3 regions of the Rhizobium sp. CFBP 8752 genome follow, and region 2 is predicted to be linked to each of the others. Evidence: predicted binding sites of a transcription regulator. Region 2 holds the regulator's gene; each other region holds the start of a gene.

Region 1 (7,253 bases), 320 kb from region 2:
TCAAGCAGATGCGACGGGTTCACATGCGCCAGCGCCCGCAGCATCGTGTCCTTGCGGCCCGGCATGCGCGTCTCGATATCGGCAAGCATGGCCTTCATCGCGTTGCGCTGCAGCCCGTCCTGCGAGCCACAGAGGTCGCAGGGGATGATCGGGAATTCCATGGCGGCAGAGAATTTCGCCAGATCGTCCTCGGCGCAATAGGCAAGCGGCCGCAGCACCATCACGTCGCCTTCGTCGTTCAGAAGCTTCGCCGGCATGCCGGCAAGCCGTCCGCCGTGAAAGAAGTTCATGAAGAAGGTTTCGAGAATATCCTCCCGGTGGTGCCCGAGAACCAGTGCATCACACCCCTCTTCGCGGGCAACCCGGTAGAGATTGCCGCGCCGAAGCCGCGAACAGAGCGCGCAGTAGGTTCCGCCCGCCGGCACCTTTTCCTTCACGATCGAATAGGTATCGCGATACTCGATCCGGTGCTTGACGCCGATGGAGGTGAGATAATCCGGCAGGATGTGTTTGGGAAAGTTCGGCTGTCCCTGATCGAGATTGCAGGCAAGCAGCTCGACCGGAAGCAGGCCACGCCATTGCAGATCGAGCAGAATGGCGAGCAGCGAATAGCTGTCCTTGCCGCCCGACAGGCCGACCAGCCAGCGTTTCTGATCTTTCAGCATGCCGAAATCGTCGAACGCCTGACGAACCTGCCGCAGCAGGCGCTTGCGCAACTTGTTGAACGAGACCGAACTCGGTGCATCCCTGAATAGGGACGGCACGAGGCCATCCACGACCTCGTCGATCTCATCCGGTATTGTTGCGTTCAATCCCATGTCCAAACCTCATGTGAAACGGGCGGCCAGTGGCCGCCCGATCATTCCAACCTCAGGCGCCGAGCGCTGCGGCCACGGCTTCCAGCGCATCATTGGCCTTGGCACCGTCAGGGCCACCGGCCTGCGCCATATCCGGCCGTCCGCCGCCGCCCTTGCCGCCAAGTGCCGCAGAGGCGATCCGCACCAGATCGACAGCGCTGAAGCGGCCGATAAGATCAGGCGTCACCGCCACGACCGCACTCGCCTTGCCGTCTTCCGACACGCCAACCAGCGTCACGACACCCGAACCGAGGGTAGCCTTGCCTTCGTCCGCGAGACCCTTCAGGTCCTTCGCATCGATGCCGGCCAGCGCCTTGCCCATGAACTTGATGCCAGCGATCTCGCGGATGTCGTCGGCAGAGCCACCCTGCTGACCGCCACCCATGGCGAGCCGGCGCTTGGCATCCGCCAGTTCCTTCTCAAGCTTGCGACGCTCGTCGATCAGCGCCTCGACGCGGGAGACAAGCTCACCGGGCTGAACCTTTAGCGCACCCGACAACGTCTTCACGCGCTCATCCTGCTCAGCGAGATAGACACGCGCTGCATCCCCCGTCACCGCTTCGACGCGGCGAACACCGGCGCCGACCGCGCTTTCGGAGAGAATGCGCACGAGGCCGATATCGCCCGTCGCGTTGACATGCGTCCCGCCGCAGAGTTCGATCGAATAAGGCTTGCCGGCCTTCGGCCCATCGACAGCCTTGCCCATCGAGACGACACGAACTTCATCGCCGTATTTCTCGCCGAACAATGCCATTGCACCCTCGGCAATCGCATCGTCGACGCTCATCAGGCGCGTCGTGACCTGCGCGTTCTGCAGGATGATGGCGTTGGCCATATCCTCGACGACCTGCAATTCCTCTGACGACATCGGCTTCGGATGCGACACGTCGAACCGCAGACGCTCAGGAGCGACCAGCGAGCCCTTCTGCGCCACGTGTGTGCCGAGCACTTCCCGCAGGGCTTCATGCAGCAGATGCGTCGCGGAATGGTTCGAGCGCAAGCGCGAACGGCGAGCGTGATCGACGGCGAGGATGACCGCGTCGCCAGCCTTCAACGTGCCCTCGGTCACGGTTGCGATATGGACAAACAGCCCCTCGCCCCGCTTCTGGACGTCGGTCACTTCAAGCTTGGCGTGGTCGGTCGAGATCAAACCGGCATCGCCCATCTGGCCGCCGGATTCACCGTAGAACGGCGTCTGGCTCACGACGATTTGGACGGCATCGCCGCTCGAGGCACTGTCGATGGCCTTGCCATCCTTGACGATCGCCTGGACGACGCCTTCGGCAGTCTCGGTGTCATAGCCGAGGAATTCGGTGGCGCCGAACTTTTCCTTGATTTCGAACCAGACGGTTTCGGTCGCCTTGTCGCCGGAGCCTGCCCAATGCGAGCGGGCTTCCGCCTTCTGGCGTTCCATCGCATCGGTAAAGCCGGAGAGATCGACGCCGATTTCGCGGGCGCGGAGCGCGTCCTGCGTCAGGTCGAGCGGGAAACCGTAGGTGTCGTAAAGCTTGAACGCCGTCTCGCCGTCGAGCATGTCGCCCTTGTCGAGCGTGCTGGTCGCGTCCGAAAGCAGCGACAAACCACGTTCGAGCGTCTTGAGGAAGCGGGTTTCCTCGAGCTTCAGCGTTTCCGCGGTCAGCGCCTCGGCGCGCACCAGTTCCGGATAGGCGCGGCCCATTTCCTGCACCAGCGTCGGCAGCAGCTTGTACATCACAGGTTCTTTGGCACCGAGCAGCTGCGCATGGCGCATGGCGCGGCGCATGATGCGGCGAAGCACGTAACCACGGCCTTCGTTGGATGGCAGCACGCCGTCGGCAATCAGGAACGCGGACGAACGCAGATGGTCGGCGATGACGCGGTGGCTGGCACTGCCCTGGGCCTTCACGCTCAGGACATCCTCGATCGTTCCGATCAGCGTCTGGAACAGGTCGGTGTCGAACACACTCTGCTTGCCCTGCAGGACACAGGCCATGCGCTCGAGACCCATGCCGGTATCGATCGACGGGCGCGGCAGCAGCGTACGCTCGCCAGGAGCGGTCTGCTCGTACTGCATAAAGACGAGGTTCCAGAATTCGAGAAAGCGGTCGCCGTCTTCTTCAGGCGAGCCCGGAGGTCCACCCCAGACATTTTCGCCCTGGTCGATAAAGATTTCCGAGCACGGACCGCAGGGGCCGGTATCGCCCATCTGCCAGAAATTGTCGGAAGTGGGAATGCGGATGATCTTGTCGTCGGAAATGCCGGCGATCTTCTTCCACAGCGTCGCAGCTTCCTCGTCTTCCGAATAGACGGTGACCAGCAGCCGGTGCTTGGGCAGATCGAACCCTTCTGTGACCAGCTTCCAGGCAAGCTCGATCGCGTTTTCCTTGAAGTAGTCACCGAACGAGAAGTTGCCGAGCATCTCGAAGAAGGTGAGATGGCGGGCGGTGTAACCGACATTGTCGAGGTCGTTGTGCTTGCCGCCGGCGCGCACGCATTTCTGCGAGGTGGTGGCCGTGGTGTAGGGGCGCTTCTCAAGACCGGTAAAGACGTTCTTGAACTGCACCATACCGGCATTGGTAAACATCAGCGTCGGGTCATTGCGCGGCACAAGCGGGGACGAGGACACAACCTCGTGGCCGTTCATTTGGAAATAGTCGAGAAACGTCGACCGGATTTCATTCACGCCGCTCATGCTAAGCCCTTTTTATCGCCGGGTGCGATGCTGTTATTCGAAGACGAAAGGCTTGTATCGTCCGCGTTCCCGACTGTCCAGCCACAGCACCCCTAATCATCCCAAACCCGCCCGGAACGCAGACCGGCCGCGCATCTCGTAGATGGCGGCCGGCAAGATTTGAAAACCGGAAAACACCGGTGAATATCAGCGTCAGGATGCCCTAGATCGACATCCCAACCCAGGTCCGATCAAGGGTCCGGGGCCTGGTCGCCGTCATTGGCATCAGGACCGCCATTCTGCAGGAACTTGTCCGCGATCAGACCGGCGTTCTGGCGCAGCGACGTCTCGATTTCACGCGCCACTTCCGGATTGTCTCGCAGGAACGACTTCGCGTTCTCGCGGCCCTGACCAAGGCGCTGGCTGTTGTAGGAGAACCATGCGCCCGACTTCTCGACGATCCCAGCCTTGACGCCGAGATCGACGAGCTCGCCGGTCTTTGACACGCCTTCGCCATACATGATGTCGAATTCGACCTGCTTGAAGGGAGGCGCCATCTTGTTCTTGACGACCTTGACGCGTGTCTGGTTGCCGACGACTTCTTCGCGTTCCTTGACCTGGCCGATGCGGCGAATGTCGAGACGGACGGACGCGTAGAATTTCAGCGCGTTACCGCCTGTCGTCGTTTCCGGCGAACCGAACATCACGCCGATCTTCATGCGGATCTGGTTGATGAAGATCACCATCGTCTTCGACTTGGAGATCGACGCCGTCAGCTTGCGCAGTGCCTGGCTCATCAGACGGGCCTGAAGACCCGGCAGGCTGTCGCCCATTTCGCCTTCGATTTCGGCGCGTGGGGTCAATGCCGCAACCGAGTCGATGACGAGAACGTCGACAGCACCGGAACGCACCAGCGTGTCGGTGATCTCAAGCGCCTGCTCACCGGTGTCAGGCTGCGAGATCAGGAGGTTATGCAGATCGACGCCGAGCTTGCGGGCATAGACCGGATCGAGCGCGTGTTCCGCGTCGACGAAGGCGCAAACACCGCCACCCTTCTGAGCCTCGGCAATGGTCTGCAGGGCAAGCGTTGTCTTGCCCGAGCTTTCCGGACCATAGATTTCGACGATACGGCCCTTCGGCAGGCCGCCGATGCCGAGCGCAATATCGAGGCTCAGGGAACCGGTGGAAACTGTCTCGATCTCGACGATGCTATCGTTCGAGCCAAGCTTCATGATCGATCCCTTACCGAAGGATCGTTCGATCTGTGAGAGTGCTGCTTCGAGCGCCTTGCTCTTGTCCACGCCTTTATCCTCTACGAGCCGCAATGAATTCTGTGCCATGAGGTCCCACCTTTAGGTTATTGCCGCCACGCAAGCAATGAAGCAGCCGATGGACATCGTGTACTCTTTTTGTTCTCATCAATCAAGAGGCTTTTATCAGCTTGATTGAACTGCGTTATCGCGATTTCGTTCCCGGAACGTTCTCGCGCATATAACCTGTGGAAAATCAGGCGTTAAAGCAAGAAGCCTCGCGGTTCGACGGACGAATCGCGAGGCTCCATAAAGGTTGGCAGGCGGATCAGAAAATCAGTCCGAGTCGAGCATCTCGCGAACCGCAACGGCAAGCTGCTTCAGCGAAAACGGCTTGGGCAGAAAACCGAACTTCGCATCGGCCGGCAGGTTGCGCGCAAACGCGTCCTCCGCGTATCCGGAGACGAAGATGAACTTCAGATCCGGATAGGATTTCCGCAGTTCCGTCAGAAGCGTCGGCCCGTCCATCTCAGGCATTACAACGTCGGAAACGACGATATCAACCTTGCCTTCGAGCTCGTCCATGATGTCGAGTGCTTCGACGCCGGATCCGGCTTCGTGCACGGTATAACCGCGCGTTTCCAGCATGCGCTTGCCACCCCGGCGAACCGCTTCTTCATCTTCCACAAGCAGCACGACCGCAGACTTGCCCGTGAGATCCATATCCTCTGCCGGCGCTTTCAAAGCCACGGGCTGTGCGGCTGCCAGAGCTGCAGCCTCTGCGGCCTCTGGCGTGATGACCGGTATTTCGGGAATGTGACGCGGCAGGAACAGCCGGAAACTCGTTCCGCGACCGACTTCGGATTCCGGATAGATATAGCCGCCGGACTGTTTGATGATGCCATAGACCATCGAAAGGCCGAGACCTGTCCCTTTGCCCACTTCCTTGGTGGTGAAGAACGGCTCGAAGATCTTGTCCATGATCTCGGGCGGAATGCCCGTGCCGCTGTCGGCGACCTCGACCATCACGAGATCTTCCGCCGGCAGATCGGCCTGATGGAAGGCGGCGGTTTCCTCGGCCGTCACATTGCGGGTCTTGATCAGGATCGTGCCGCCCTGCGGCATCGCATCGCGCGCGTTGACGCAGAGGTTGATGAGAACCTGCTCGAACTGCGACAGGTCGGTGCGCACCGGCCACAAGTCGCGCCCGTAGTCGACATCGAGCTTGACATTGGTGCCGGAAATCAGCCGGTCGACCAGCATCCGCAAGTCGCCCACCACATCGGTGAGGTTCAGCACCGCCGGACGCATCGTCTGCTTGCGCGAGAAGGCCAGAAGCTGGCGCACCAGAACGGCGGCCCGGTTGGCATTGCGCTTGATTTCCATCAGATCGGCGAAGCTCGCGTCGGACGGACGCGCCTGCAAAAGCAGGTGATCGGACGACAGAAGGATAGCCGTCAGCACATTGTTGAAATCGTGCGCGATACCGCCGGCAAGAGTGCCGACCGCATTCAGCTTCTGGGTCTGCGCCATCTGCGTCTCGAGCGCCTTTTGCTCGGTCGTCTCGACGGAATAGATGATGGCCGCCTCTTCGGGTGCCTCGTCGCTCTCGTCGATCACGGCATTGACGTAGAAACGCAGATACCGGGTCTCGTCACCCGGATGCCGCGAATCGATCGGAGTAATGTCGCCCTGCCGGTCGCGTGCGGCAGCAAGCGCCGCCATCAGCTGATCGCGGGTCGTCTCGTGCGCGATACGCTCCAGCGACGCACCACTTTCCACGTCGTCGCGGGTCAGAACCCCGGCGAACAGTCGCAGGAACGGCGCATTGATGCGCAGGATCCGGCCTTCGCCATCCACGGACGCAATGGCCATCGGCGTGTTGTTGAAAAAGCGCGTGAAACGCATCGCAGACGCGGATTGATCGGTGTCCTCACCATGCGGCCGGTTGATCACGACACTGCGGCTTTCGCCGGGCGCACCGTCGCGCATGGAGCTGACGCTGTGAACAAGTCGCACCGGCAGGCTCTGGCCGTTGGCACGGCGCAGGTCGAGATCGAGCGTTTCCGTACGCTTCAGACCTGGCGCCGGCTGAACCGATTGGATCAGCGCCATGCCCTCGCCCGCCACGAGATCGTCGATCGTCATCGATCCAGGAGAAAACTTGGTCAGATCGAGACCCAGCCATTCAGCCAGCGTGGCGTTGAGATAGAAGATCTCGCCCTTCTTGCCCGCGGAAAAGAACCCGACCGGCGCATGGTCGAGGTAGTCGATGGCGTTTTGCAGTTCGCGAAAGAAGCGCTCCTGGTCCGACCGTTCCGAGGTCGTGTCGGTAATCTGCCAGATGTCGAGCTGCGCCTTGTTGTTTCCCGAACCCGCCAGAAGGCCGGCCTTCAGCCTGTACCAGAAGGCGCCCGCACCATTCTCTCCAACGACGGCAGTGCCCGTGCTGCGGCCAAGCGGCTGCAGCAGGCGGAATTCTTCATGACCCTCGCG
Region 2 (7,253 bases):
GATCGGGTACTTGCCGGCAAGTTCTGCCAGGTAATCAGCCATTGCTTCGGGCTCGAGCGAGCGGCCTTCGCCTTCCAGCTCATACTTGCCGTTCTTGAAGAATTCGGTCGCTGCGCAATCAAGCGCCAGGTGGACGTCATCGCCCGGCCGGTAGCCGGCCTTTTCGACCGACTTCATGATGAAGTCGAGGGCTTCCGGCGCGCTCTTCAGGCCCGGCGCGAAACCGCCTTCGTCGCCGACATTGGTGTTGTGCCCCTGCGCTGCCAGTTCCTTCTTGAGGACGTGGAAGATTTCCGCACCCATGCGCACGGCATCCTTCAGCGTCTCGGCGCCGACAGGCATGATCATGAATTCCTGGAAATCGATCGGGTTGTCGGCGTGAGCGCCGCCGTTGATGATGTTCATCATCGGGACCGGCAGAAGATGGGCGGAGGCGCCGCCGATATAGCGATAGAGCGGCAGGCCGGACGATTCGGCTGCGGCCTTGGCAACGGCAAGCGAGACGCCGAGAATGGCGTTTGCACCCAGGCGCGACTTGTTCGGGGTGCCGTCGAGCGCGATCAGGGTCTTGTCGATGTGGATCTGGCTTTCGGCATCGAAGCCGCCGATCGCGTCGAAGATCTCGGTGTTGACGGCTTCGACAGCCTTTTCGACGCCCTTGCCACCATAGCGCTTGCCGCCATCGCGAAGTTCGACGGCTTCATGCGCGCCCGTGGAGGCTCCCGACGGAACGGCGGCGCGGCCCATCGAGCCGTCTTCCAGATAAACATCCACCTCGACGGTCGGATTGCCACGGCTGTCCAGAATTTCGCGAGCGATGATGTCGGTAATGGCGGTCAAGGGTCTCTCCTCGGTTAATGTGCGAGCCTGAATTCGCAGGCTCAGCGAACAGGCGTGTCATCGACATTGTGCGATCGTCGATGACACGCGGATTACAGTCCAGTCAATTCGGCGGTTTTTCGACGCCGTCAGCCTTTTGCGATGGCGTCGAAGGCCAGCAGCTTTTCCAGAAGGCGCGGCATGTCCTTCAGGTGGACCATGTTCGGACCGTCGGACGGTGCGTTGTCAGGGTCTTCGTGGGTTTCGATAAAGACGCCAGCAACGCCGACGGCGACGGCTGCCCGCGCCAGCGTTTCGACAAATTCGCGCTGGCCGCCGGAAGAACCGCCCTGGCCGCCGGGCTGCTGCACGGAATGGGTTGCGTCAAAAATAACGGGGCTTCCGAGAGCCGCCATGATCGGCAGCGAGCGCATGTCGGAGACAAGCGTGTTGTAGCCGAACGAGGCACCGCGCTCGCACAGCATCACATTGGGATTGCCGCTTTCGAGGAACTTCGCCTGGACGTTCTTCATGTCCCAGGGCGCCAGGAACTGGCCCTTCTTCACGTTGATCGCGCAACCCGTCTTTGCGGCCGCGACGAGCAAGTCCGTCTGGCGCGACAGGAAGGCGGGGATCTGCAGGATATCGATCGTATCCGCCACGAGAGCGCATTGCTCTTCAGTGTGAATGTCGGTCAGAACGGGAAAGCCGAATTCCGTCTTCAGATCGGCAAAGATCGCCATCGCGTTGTCCAAGCCGATGCCGCGCTTGCCGGAGATCGACGTGCGGTTGGCCTTGTCGAAGGAGGATTTGTAGACGAGGCCGATGCCGAGTTTCTTGCAGAGTTCGACAAGCGTGCCGGCGATCATGAACGCATGATCACGGCTTTCCATCTGGCAGGGACCGGCAATCAGCGAGAGCTTTGCCGTGTTTGAGAAAACGACTTTCGAACTCCCCTCGCCCACGGACACTTCAGAATTGACGGAGACTGTCATTTCACTATTCCTCGAAACCGAAAACCACACCTTGCCCCGGGGCTGCCGACACGATCACGCGGCCATCCCTGCGGATGAATGCGACGTCATTAGCAGCAAGGGTGATCTCTGTCACGGCGAGATCGGTGGTCTTGAAGATGATCCCGCGCGCAGCGAGGCGCGACGATAACAAGGGCTTCATCGAAGACCGGAACTCGTCGCTGAACGTGTCGTTGGATTGAATGCGGATGCCGGCATTGGCAGCTTCGATCCGCAGACCGTCTTTCCCTTGCTCGGGTTGCGTCTCGAACACGGTTTCGAAAAGCGGCAGAAACTCCAGCGGGTCATCTGCAGAAAAGACGATCTCTCGAAGGCCTGTAACGGCGTTTGCGTGCTCATCAAGACCACCGCGATCTGCCGGTAATGCGGCCATGCGCTGGCAGGAAAACAGCAAGATGTCATCGACCTCGGGGACTGCCGCGAACGCCAGACGGAATGAGACTTCGCTCTCCCCACCATCGGGCAACTGCATCGGGCGGGAGAACTGAAGCATCTCGCCCGCAGACATGTACCCGTCCACAAAACGGCTATGATCGGCCGCTGCATCCTGCGTCCCGACGACCACCGCCGATAGACCTTCCCTTTTCCGCTGGCCGCGAAAGCGGATGTCGCGATCGGTGAACACGTTGCCTCGTTTTGCCGCAAGCGAGGCTTGCCGACGGTTCACAATGGCCAGTGGCTCGAGGTACGAGCCATCCGCGAAGAATATGCAGGCATTGGCTGTGCCGAAAGGGTGAACACCTTCAGGTGCCACAGTAAAGCCGAGAGCGGTCAACCTCCCCCGCGCTGACGCCAGATCTGCAACGGGCAGAACCAAATGATCGACTGACTTGTTACCCACTTACACCCCCAAAGTCTTATTCCGCAGAACATTGGCTATCGCGGGAAACTCGGCAAGTGCTGCGCACGAACTGAATACGTGATCGAACGCTGAAATGAGACTATTCTTGAGCAAAAATTTGGGGCTTGCGGAACACAGATAGAACATATAGCGTCCGTTCTGCATTTGTTTCCAATTCTGAGGGTCCCGTCCATGCTGACACGCAAGCAACAGGAGTTACTTCTGTTCATCCACGAGCGGATGAAAGAATCAGGCGTGCCGCCGTCGTTTGACGAAATGAAGGACGCTCTCGACCTTGCATCGAAGTCCGGCATCCATAGGCTGATCACCGCGCTCGAGGAGCGTGGCTTTATTCGCCGTCTGCCGAACAGAGCACGCGCGCTCGAAGTGATCAAGCTGCCTGACGCCTATGTGGCGAACCTTCATCCGCGACGGGGTTTTTCTCCCAGTGTCATCGAGGGAAGCCTCGGCAAAACGCAACCGGTCGTCGCTCAGAAGCCGGCGCCGGTCATGGCGGACAATCCGTTCTCGACAAACATTCCGGTCATGGGTCGAATCGCTGCCGGCGTGCCGATCTCCGCGATCCAGAACAACACCCATGACATCGCCGTTCCGATCGAGATGCTGGGTTCCGGCGATCATTACGCGCTCGAAGTGAAGGGCGATTCGATGATCGATGCCGGCATCCTCGATGGCGATACCGTCATCATCAAGAATACCAGCACCGCAAGTCCAGGCGATATCATCGTTGCCCTGGTCGATGAGGAAGAAGCGACCCTGAAGCGGTTTCGCCGCAAGGGTGCCTCGATCGCACTGGAAGCGGCAAACCCGGCTTACGAGACCCGCATCTTCCCGCCCGACCGGGTGAAGGTCCAGGGCAAGCTTGTCGGCCTTATTCGCCGCTATCATTAAGAACGGTGTCATCCCGGAGATGCGCAGCAACAGCCTCCGGGATGCCAAAGTCGAGTTGTCGCGTTCGCCAGTCATAGAACCGGTGGACGGTCCACGGACGGCTTGAGGTCTGTGCGCTGTCTCGCATTGCCGCCGTAATCTTGATGTCTGGCGCTGTCGCGTTCGGAATAATGGTGATTTCCAGTGCGCCAGTCCGGCGCAACGTCCGCCCGCTGAGAAGCAAGGCGCCGGAGCGGCAAGTATCGAAGCGTGCGCCGGGCGAGACGATGATCCGACCGACATCGCAGGCAAGACCGGTGTATCGGTTGTCTTCGACGGTGACGATCCGGATGTCCTGAGCAGTCTGCGCCGCGCACAGGATTTTCGGCAGACAGGCGAATCGTCCGGGCTTCAATGCTTGAAGAAAACCCCTGACATATTCGATTTCCCGGCGCGTCAAATCCGGTCGCGAATGTGGTCCAGGTGGTCTGTCATCGCTTTTCGCAAGGCTGGCACCTCGCGCTGGTTCCGAAGAGGCAAGAACCGGCAAGGCGAGCGGTTGTTCTCCGGTCTCAAGCACCAGCGCTCGCCGCCATTGATCGTAGATAAATCCCGGCGGTCGGGTTCGATTGAGGGTGATCTTGTCATCCTGGATCAGTCCCACTGACGCGCCGTCTTCGGATATGACGATATCAGGCCTCGGCGCCGAGCCTGAGCGGACCGCAAAGAGCAAAGCCACCGCCATGAACAGCGCGCCTGTCAACCTCAGCGGCGTGCGCAGCAGCGTCAGAAGCAGAAAGCCTGCCGTCGCCAGAGGCAGGAAAAGCGGGTTCTGCCGGCCGATGGCAATATCGCCGCCCCATGCGGCGACGATCTCGGCAATGCGAATGACGATCCGCAGCCCCTCGCCCATGATGAACAGAACGGGAGCATCCAGCCCGAACGGCATCAGCAGCATGGCCACGAGACCTGCCGGCATCACCACGAAGGAAATGATCGGCATGGCCGCGAGATTGGCCGCGAGGCCGTAGGTGGTCAGATGGTGGAAATGCTCGATCGAATAGATCGACGTCGACGTACTGCCGATCAGCGACGTCACCACGATCCCGGCAATGAAATGCAACGTCGCCGCAATACCCGTTATCCAACGGTTGCTACCTTTTGTCTCCTCCTTTCCTTTCGCGAAATATCGCGTCCAGAGGGCGAACCCTGCCACCAGTGCCGCGGTTGCCGCAAACGACATCTGGAAACTCGGACCCAGAATCTCCGACGGCGAGATGGCGAGGATGATGATTGCCGAAAGGGCGACGTTGCGAAGGCTGATGGAGGGTCGATCGACGAGCACGGCGACCAGCATCACCGCCATCATGATATAGGCTCGCTCGGCGGAAACCCCGAACCCGGAAATCAGGTAATAGGCGGTCGCCATGACAAGCGCACCGAACGCGGCAAACTTCTTGATCGGATAGGCCTGCGCAAAGCCTGGAAACAGCGACAGGACGGAGCGGACGCCGACGAAGAAGATACCGGCTGCCAGCGCCATGTTGAGGCCTGAGATCGCGACGATATGGGCCAGCCCGGACAGACGAAGCGCCTCGGTCGTCTCACGGGAAATTGCACGGCGCTCGTCGGTCACGATTGCGGCAGCAAAAGCGCCCGCATCCCCCTTGACCGTATCGCGGATGCGATTGCCGATTGCGCTGCGAAGCGCAAAAAGCCCTCGCTGCATGTCCGACCATAACCCGGGTTGGTCATCGATCGCCGGTTGTACGCTAGGCGCGCCGTAAAAGAAGCCAACGGCCCCGATTTGATCGAAGTAGGAGGAGAAGGCGAAATCGTTCAATCCGGGAAGCGCCGGGCCAGAGGGTGGCGACAGACGGGCACGGCCGGAAACGCGCTCTCCGATGTCTGCAGGCTCGTGTTGGCTTCTGGCAAGAACCGAGACGCGCTGTGGCGGTCGTGAAAGCGAGGGCTCAGATGTCTGCTCGATCCTGAGGATATAGCGCCAGCGGCGCTGTGCATCGGCTTCGCGTCGTTCGACAATCCCGCTGATGGTCGTTGTGACGGGCGAATCGAGCACGACCGTCGAACACCGCCAGGTTTCGAGCGCTGCCAGCGCAGAACCGGAGAGAAGCAGGCAGAGTACAAGGTTGGCACGAGACAGTGGATGCGCGCGATACCGTGTCAGCCCTGCGGTCACCATCGAGATCGCAAGCATGGTTGCGAGAATGAATGGCGATGGCGTCCAAGGAAGTGCGAACCAGGTCGCAGCGCCGGCGCCCAGCAAGACAGGCAGGAAGAGGAACACATGACCGTGGGAAAGCTCCTCGCTCAACGACGTGCACAGCCATTTGGAAACGGGCCGGTCTCTGACCACGTATCCCAGGAAAACATCCTCGGAATGATGGTCGTTTCGACCATCATTCCTGACTTCCGCGGGCATTGTCTGCGATGCCGATTCGGGCGTCCAGAGTGCGATTGCGTGGGGTGTCGAAGCAAGCATCATCGGCTTGCTGCTGGCTGCCTCAAAAATCGCTCCGCCATTCGCCATGATGGTTTATCCCGCCGGCTCCGCTGCAGAGACGGTGATTGGTAAACGCAACCTGCGCGTTTATATTCTCCTCGTCAACACATTCGCCAAGCTGCGGTTTTCCTTCACGTTACGGCCTCTTACACCATGAGGTTGGGCATCTTTTAAACGTGGCCTGCCTAAATTATTTTCGCGCTGCACAAAATGTCGCAGGAGCGCTTGGCATCACCTTTAGGATCATATAGCTAACTTGCGACGCTTAACTCTTATGGCGCTTTCTGGGCGCCATGCCGCCAACAGGTTGGAGGATCAGAATGACGGAACAAAGCGCAAATCTCGTACTTGGTGATAAGACAGTCGACCTCTCGGTGCGATCGGGCACCATTGGGCCGGATGTTATCGATATCGCAGCCCTGTACAAGCAAACCGGTGCCTTCACCTACGACCCCGGCTTCACGTCGACTGCATCCTGTGAATCCAAGATCACCTATATCGACGGCGACAAGGGTGTTCTCCTGCACCGCGGCTACCCGATCGAGCAGCTTGCTGAACAGGGTGACTTTCTGGAAACCTGCTATCTGCTTCTCTATGGAGAACTGCCGACGGCTGCCCAGAAGAAGGACTTCGATCATCGCGTAACCATGCACACCATGGTCCACGAGCAGATGAGCCGCTTCTTCACCGGCTTCCGCCGCGATGCGCATCCTATGGCCGTCATGTGCGGTTGCGTGGGCGCTCTCTCGGCCTTCTATCACGATTCCACCGACATCACCGATCCGCACCAGCGGATGGTTGCGTCGCTGCGCATGATCGCCAAGATGCCGACGCTCGCCGCCATGGCGTACAAGTACCATATCGGCCAGCCCTTCGTGTATCCGCAGAACGACCTGGATTACGCCTCCAACTTCCTGCGCATGTGCTTTGCCGTGCCGTGCGAAGAATACAAGGTCAACCCGGTCCTGTCGCGCGCCATGGATCGCATCTTCATCCTGCATGCGGATCACGAACAGAACGCGTCGACCTCGACGGTTCGCCTTGCAGGTTCCTCGGGTGCAAACCCGTTCGCCTGTATCGCTGCCGGCATTGCCTGCCTCTGGGGCCCCGCTCACGGCGGCGCCAACGAAGCAGCGCTCAACAT
Region 3 (7,253 bases), on a different contig from region 2:
GGGTTTCAGCGAAGAGGCGGCGGCAAGCGCCGGATAGCAGATGGCGGGGCGAAGATTTGCGAAAAGCTCCATGTCCTTGCGCAGGCGCAGCAGACCAGCTTCCGGGCGAACCTCATAGGGAACACTATCCCATTTCGGACCGCCGACGGCGCCGAACAGGACGGCATCGGCCGCCATCGCTTTTTCCATATCCGCGTCGGAAATGGCGGCGCCATGCGCATCATAGGCGCAGCCGCCGACCAGACCTTCGTCGGTGACGAAATCGGCACTCATGGCGTCGTTCATATGGGCGATGATCTTGCGCACTTCGCCCATGGCCTCTGGACCGATGCCATCACCGGGAAGCAGGAAAAGGTGTTTTGCCATTGTGCAGATGTCCTTGATTGTTCAGGCGGCGGTTGGGCAGCTGTTTCAGGAAGCGCCGGCACCGATGCGTGCGGTCACTTCGATCTCGATTTTCATTTCAGGGGTGGTGAGGCCGCAGACGATCATGGTCGCTGCCGGACGGATGCTGGCAAATGCCGATCCGACGACCTCGACCACAGAATCGTAATCGGCCATGTCGACGAGATAATAGCGCACGCGGACAACGTCCTTCAGGCTGCTGCCGGCTTCGCCAAGCGCTTTTGCGATAGTGGCGAGCGCGTTGCGGGTCTGGTCAGCGACATCGTCAGGCATCACCATCAGGGCATAGTCATAGCCCGTCGTGCCAGAGACATAGACCATGTCACGGTCAACAACTGCGCGGGAATAGCCGATCCGCGCTTCGAACGGTGATCCGGAGGAGATATGCGTGATCATCTGATAACCCTCAGAGCCAGGGGCGGTCCGTGCTGTTCTTGTCCTCGAAACTCGAGATCACGGCGTCGCTCTTCAGCGTCGATGCAATATCGTCGAGACCTTCGAGAAGGATCTGGCGGCGGCCGGGGTCGATGTCGAAATGCAGCGAGCCGCCATCCGGGCCGGTGATCTTCTGTGCTTCGAGATCGATCGAAATGACGGCATTGGAGCCACGATCCGCATCATCGAGCAGCTTTTCGAGATCTTCCGGAGATACGATGATCGGCAGGATGCCGTTCTTGAAACAGTTATTGTAGAAAATATCGGCAAAGCTGGTCGAGATCACGCAACGGATGCCGAAATCGAGAAGTGCCCAAGGCGCGTGCTCACGCGACGAGCCGCAGCCGAAATTGTCGCCAGCCACCAGGATCTTGGAATTGCGATAGGCCGGCTTGTTCAAGATGAAATCCGGGTTTTCTGACCCATCCTGATTGTAGCGGGATTCTGCAAACAGTCCCTTGCCGAGACCGGTTCGCTTGATCGTCTTCAGGTAGTCCTTGGGAATGATCATGTCGGTGTCGATGTTGACGACCGGAAGCGGCGCTGCGACGCCTGTGAGTTGCGTGAACTTGTCCATGATCTGCCTCCAAGGGAGTTGTCGTGAAGGCCAAATAAAGCAATTTGCCACCGATTTGAAGGGCATTATGCCTTCAACCGGTACTCCGCTGCGCCAGAGCGCGCAGGCGGAGCGAACATGATGACGCTAGAGGTCGATGATGGTACCGCGGCCGTCGTTCCACACACGGATATCACGGCTGGCCGGCTTTGGTCCGAACGATTTCGCTCGCACGGGTACAGGGTTCAACCTGGTCGAGATCGCCCTACCAATTGAAAGAAGGACGAGAATGCCGGCAAATGCGACGGTCAGAGACGCTGTAAAGAGCGCCGCCATGGCAAGCACCGCAATAGCTGAGGCGACGACGAAAAATGCACGAATGTTTTGCATGGATCATACCTTTCAACGTCTGAAATGTGGGACCGGCGGGCCTCGCTTACAAGTGGTTTCGCGACCTCCTGTCTTGCCGAGGGCCAAAAAGCTTGTCACAACCACGTTATGACTTTTCCCAATGATTACATGGTCCCGAAGCGATGGCCGCTTTGATCCGGCGCTCGCTCCTGAGCGTTCCCGCGAGCAACACCCGTGCGCTTTCGAAAATCCCGCAGCTCGACTGCGACGGCGTGATTTTCGATCTGGAGGATTCCGTGGCCTCCGGGCAGAAGGCGGAAGCGCGGGATAACCTCCGCAGAAGCTTTGCCGAGCTGAATTCCGATGGTCTCGAGACGGCTATCCGGATCAATCCGCTCACAAGCGAATTCGGTCCTGCGGATCTCGAGCTCATCGTCGAACTTCTGCCGGATGCGGTGGTCATTCCCAAGGTTGAGCATGCGGACGACGTCCGGGTGATCGCCGAGCGCCTTTCTCAGGCGGGCGTGCCGGAGAGGGTCTCTATCTGGGCGATGATCGAAACGCCGCTCGGCGTCCTCAACGCAGCCGAAATCTCGAGCGTGGGCGGACGGATCAAATGCCTCGTCGTGGGGCTCAACGATCTCCGCAAGGCAACGGGTGTTTTGCCGCAGCCGGGGCGGGCCAATCTCATACCCTGGCTGATGCAGGTCGTGCTGGCGGGCAGGGCCTATGGTGTCGATGTGATCGACAGCGTGTTTAACGATTTCAAGGACGAAGCCGCGTTCGAAGCCGAGTGCGCCCAGGGCCGTGCCATGGGATTTTCCGGCAAGATGCTGATCCATCCGGCGCAGATCGACGCGGCCAACCGTCATTTCGGTCCTTATGATGATGCGCTTGAAGAGGCACGCGGCATCATCGAGGCCTTCCGCCAGCCGGGAGCCGAAACGCTCAACGTCATCAACCTCGACGGCCGCATGGTCGAGCGTCTGCATCTCGAAGATGCGGAAAAGCTCGTCGCCAGCGCGGCGGTCATCGCCAACAGAAAGAGAAAGCAATGAAAGTATATCGTTTCATCACCGGTCCTGACGATGCCGCCTTTTGTCACCGGGTGACGGCGGCGCTGAACAAGGGCTGGGAACTCTCCGGTTCGCCAAGCTACGCCTTCAACGGCAAGACGGGCGAGATGCATTGCGGCCAGGCCGTGATGAAGACCGTAGAAGGCAAGGAATACAGCCCCGACATGAAGCTCGGCGAGCAGTAAAGCTCAGCCGAGGTCTGTAAGCCGGCGCTGGATCAGCGCTGGCTTGCTTCCTCGGCGCTCGCCTCGATGCGCTCCATGTCGTCGTCACTCAGGCCGAAGTGATGGCCGATCTCGTGGATAAGGACGTGGGTGATGATATCGCCCAGCGTTTCCTCATTCTCCGCCCAGTAATCGAGGATAGGCCGGCGATAGAGCCGGATGCGATTGGGCAGTTCGCCGGTTTCCACCGTAAACCGTTCCGAAATGCCACGTCCTTCGAACAGGCCCAGAAGGTCGAACGGCGTTTCCAGCGCCATGTCTTCGAAAACGTCGTCGTCCGGAAATTCTTCGACCTCAATGGTGAGGTTCGTTGTAAGTTTGCGGAATTCGTCCGGAAGGTGGCTGTAGGCTTCTAATGCCAGCGACTCGAACGTGCTGATCGTCGGCGCATGGCGATCCTGCCAATCATCGGTCTGGTCAATGCGGGCCATGGGATCTCCTTCCAACTCAGGCACATATAATACCTGAAGCAGCTATTTCGAGAAAAGAATCATTGCGATAGCTTTTAGAGGAAAAGATTCCTGATCGGGAGCTGTTGACTCTTTGCCACGTGTCTGGAATCCATAAGAACATAAAGCGAACATTATCGATGGAGTTAACGCCATGGCCAAAGGTGCCTGGGCGCGGGAGAGACTTTTGCCCTGCGCAAGCCGATCTCGGAAACGGAAAGCGGTCGGCGAGCTTGCTCGTGATGCTCGCGTCTGGTCTGGATTGGAACCCGCATGACCGCCTGTTTTCGATCCGCTCTAGCGTATGGACAGAGGCGTATTCTGACACTCGTGTTCCCGCGTCTGTCAACCGACAGAATCGCGCGCCGCCGCTGGGGTATGGACTGGCGGTCGTCCCGCCATCACGACCATCCACCGATCGTCTTTGCCGGGCGCCACGCCGACAGGATGTGCCTGACAGTGCTCGACGCGGCCGCCGAACGCCTTAACCTGAAGCTGGGGCAGGGCGTTTCAGAAGCGCGAGCTATCTTTCCGGAGCTCGACGTGATGGACGAAGACGATGATGCCGACGCGGCGCTTCTGATGGCGCTCTCCGACTGGTGCGACCGATATACGCCACTGGTGACGCTAGAAGGGCGCAACGGGCTCTCTCTGGATATCACGGGCTGTGCGGATTACGGTGGCGGAGAGCAGGGCTTGCTCGGCAATGCCTCCCGCAGACTCCGTCAGATGGGTTTCGACGTCAAAGGGACACTCGCATCTTTTCCGGGCGTGTGGAGCGATTCTGCTTCTGCCGCGGACGGAACCTGTGGCGGCGCGTTGTTTCGATCGAGTGACGTCCGAGCCTTTTCAGAGATATCGCAGCGACACAGCAGCCGGTTAGGCATCACTGCCTCCGATCACGGATCGTTGATAAGGGGGTTATGATATGTCAATTACCGGGCTGGATTCTTTCTTGACATCGCTTGTCCTCTTTTGCAAAAAGTCTGTATCGAGGTCAATGTTCTCCAGGTCGATCCAAAATGCTGGTTTGCAGTTGCAATTACATCACCGAAAGGGAGATCAAGGATACGATCATCCAACTCCTCACTGAGGACTGTTGGCAGCTGATCGTTCCCATCAAGGTCTACCATGCGATGGAAAAACGCGGCCGTTGCTGCGGTTGCTTTCCCAATGTCGTCGATCTGATCATCAAGACCACTGAAGAATATCACGCCCAGCGGCACTCGACGGAAGCTGACGTGATCGTCTATATGTCGCGCTTGAAACAACTCCACGAAGAAAACAGGAGAGCGGACATTGAAAGGCGACTTACAGGTCATCGAGCGGCTTAACGAGGCACTCTTCCTCGAACTTGGCGCTGTGAACCAATACTGGCTGCACTATCGTCTCCTGCATGATTGGGGTTTTACCAAGCTTGCCAAGAAGGAGAGGGCCGAATCCATCGAAGAGATGCAGCATGCCGATCGCCTGATCGACCGCATCATCTTTCTCGAGGGTCATCCGAACCTTCAGACGCTGGCACCGCTTCGCATCGGCCAGAACGTCAAGGAAGTTCTCGAAGCCGATCTGGCTGGCGAATACGATGCCCGCACCGCCTACAAGGCGTCGCGTGATATCTGTCACGCCGCCGGCGACTATGTCTCCATGAAGCTTTTCGAACAGCTGCTGATGGATGAGGAAGGTCATATCGACTTCCTGGAAACGCAGCTCGAACTTCTCTCGAAGATCGGCGAAGAGAGATACGGCCAGCTCAACGCGGAATCAGCCGACTCCGCTGAGTAAAGCTCAAATCATCGACACTCTATCGCTCGAGCCCGGTGGAAGATGCTTTCACCGGGCTTTGCTTTATCCGACCAGCGCTAACCGGACGTGCAATCAGCCTGCCGGCGCGAGGTGGGCAAATTCGGCGACGACCCTGTCATAGACCGCGCGCTTGAACGGCACGATCAGGCCGGGCAGATCCTGCATCGGCTTCCATTCCCAGGCATCGAATTCAGCCGTATGGCCTCCCGGCGGCGGGTTGATGGCGATCTCGCTTTCATCGCCGTCAAAGCGGAAGGCAAACCAGCGCTGCGTCTGGCCGCGATACTTTCCCTTCAGTCCGATACCGATCAGGTGTTCCGGAAGATCGTAATTGATCCACTCGCCGGCTTCGGCAAGCAGCGCGACGGAACGCATGCCCGTTTCTTCGTACAGTTCACGATAGGCGGCGGGCAGGGGATCTTCGCCCTTGTCGATCCCGCCCTGCGGCATCTGCCACAGTTGCGGAGACCCGTCGAATTCGCTGTTGCCGGCAGCAATGCGGCGTCCCGCCCAAACGAGGCCCTCGCTGTTGAGCACCATGACCCCGACGCAGGGACGATAGGGAAGATCGTCCGCTTTCACCGGTTTCTTGTGATCCTTGGCCATATCATTCCCCTTGCTTCAAGGTGCCACGCTCTCGCGGGCAAGCGTCGATACACCGACGATTTCTACACCGCGTTGCGAGGCTTCGTCGGCCCATTTGCGGATCGCCGCGATGCTCTCGTCGAAGGCGGAGGCGATGCCGATTGCCGTTCCCTTGCGTTGGGCTATCCGCTCCAGTTCGTCAAGTTTCTTGAGGATCGCGTCGGATTGAAGCTGACCGTCCAGGGTCAGGTCACCGAAGGCGTGCGGCAGTTGCATCGCCTTTGCCAGCACCTCCGTCTTCGACTGGGCCGAGGTGCCGTCATCGAGGAACAGCAGGCCGCGGGAGGCCATGTCGCGCAGGACAGGCTCAAGCGCCTTGACGTCGGAGAGATAGCGGCCGCCCTGGTAGTTCATGATCCCCGTATAGTTGGTGATCTCGCCCATCGCCACGTGCAGTCGCTCAAGGTTCTTTGCGGCAGGATCCTTGACGAGAAGTGTGCCTGGTCCAGGGTCGTTGGCCGGATAGTCGTAAGGCTCGAACGGGACCTGGATGATGATTTCGTGGCCCGCGCGGCGCGCTTCCTGCATCCAGCGCTGCAGGCTGTTGCCGCTTGCAGCAAGGCCTAGCGTTACGCCTGGCGGCAGTTGCTGGATGGCGCGCTGGGTGCCCGTCTGGCTGAGGCCGAGGCCACCGACCACGATCGCGATCCTTGTGCCGCGGGCGCCGGACCAGGGTCGTGCATACTGATCCATCGGTCGCATGCCATCCTCGCCGAGGATCGGCAGTTTGCCGTATTCCGTGTCTTCCAGAAGAGACGTATTCGGCTCTGCCGCAAATCGCGGGTCCTGGCCAATTCTCTGGGCATTGATAAGGACGGGACCGTTTCCATCCCTTGCGCGCGGCGTGTATTTTGTCACGACCGAGCCGTCCGCCATCCGGTTCTGCTCAATGGTCGCGCCGGAATTCGGATTGGACCGGGGCATGCCGTTGGGGTTGGCATTTTCGGGAGAAACTGCATCATCGGCAGGTGTCTTGGGGGCGATCGCCGTGGAGGAGGGGGGCTCGCTCGAGGCGATGCGCTCAAGCTGAGGGTCGTTTCGCATCGCATAGATCGACAAGCCGACGACGGCAATCACGCCGATGCTTCCTAAAACGGCAACGGCCGACAGGCGACGCGCCGTTCGTCGCTTCGGCGGCCGGTTTTGACCGAGCGGTGCATGGAGATCGCTGCCCAAGGGATATGCCCGCGTCTGCGCTGCCGAAATGAATGCGGTCAGGCGGCTGTGATGAAACAGCCGCCTGACCGGTTTGCCTGATTAGTTCTTGACGGCGGCCGCAGCCTTGTCGGGGCTTGCCGGGAAGGAC

Evidence for each region. Region 2 encodes LexA, which represses DNA repair genes until DNA is damaged. Its sites were predicted from a motif close to TGTTCNNNNTGTGTTCNG; they were not measured.
Region 1: recA (recombinase RecA) is a predicted target of LexA. The motif match lies at 4,907-4,924, and genes of this name have one in related genera.
Region 3: IFT59_RS22540 (metallopeptidase family protein) is a predicted target of LexA. The motif match lies at 3,613-3,630, and genes of this name have one in related genera.

Annotation. Positions count from the first base shown of each region.
Region 1 is NZ_JACYUZ010000001.1:1,440,840-1,448,092, reverse strand. It holds gene ttcA (tRNA 2-thiocytidine(32) synthetase TtcA) at 1-818, opposite strand, end outside; gene alaS (alanine--tRNA ligase) at 871-3,528, opposite strand; gene recA (recombinase RecA) at 3,759-4,847, opposite strand; gene cckA (cell cycle histidine kinase CckA) at 5,094-7,253, opposite strand, start outside.
Region 2 is NZ_JACYUZ010000001.1:1,761,856-1,769,108, forward strand. It holds gene eno (phosphopyruvate hydratase) at 1-840, opposite strand, end outside; gene kdsA (3-deoxy-8-phosphooctulonate synthase) at 969-1,814, opposite strand; gene IFT59_RS08460 (VOC family protein) at 1,819-2,694, opposite strand; gene lexA (transcriptional repressor LexA) at 2,887-3,606, shown strand; gene IFT59_RS08470 (ComEC/Rec2 family competence protein) at 3,587-6,136, opposite strand; gene gltA (citrate synthase) at 6,430-7,253, shown strand, end outside.
Region 3 is NZ_JACYUZ010000006.1:103,994-111,246, forward strand. It holds gene leuB (3-isopropylmalate dehydrogenase) at 1-366, opposite strand, end outside; gene IFT59_RS22515 (RidA family protein) at 412-801, opposite strand; gene leuD (3-isopropylmalate dehydratase small subunit) at 812-1,417, opposite strand; gene IFT59_RS22525 (hypothetical protein) at 1,544-1,786, opposite strand; gene IFT59_RS22530 (HpcH/HpaI aldolase/citrate lyase family protein) at 1,930-2,805, shown strand; gene IFT59_RS22535 (DUF1737 domain-containing protein) at 2,802-3,008, shown strand; gene IFT59_RS22540 (metallopeptidase family protein) at 3,041-3,478, opposite strand; gene IFT59_RS22545 (hypothetical protein) at 3,956-4,423, shown strand; gene IFT59_RS22550 ((2Fe-2S)-binding protein) at 4,519-4,830, shown strand; gene bfr (bacterioferritin) at 4,796-5,281, shown strand; gene IFT59_RS22560 (RNA pyrophosphohydrolase) at 5,375-5,908, opposite strand; gene IFT59_RS22565 (divergent polysaccharide deacetylase family protein) at 5,924-7,123, opposite strand; gene IFT59_RS22570 (S41 family peptidase) at 7,205-7,253, opposite strand, start outside.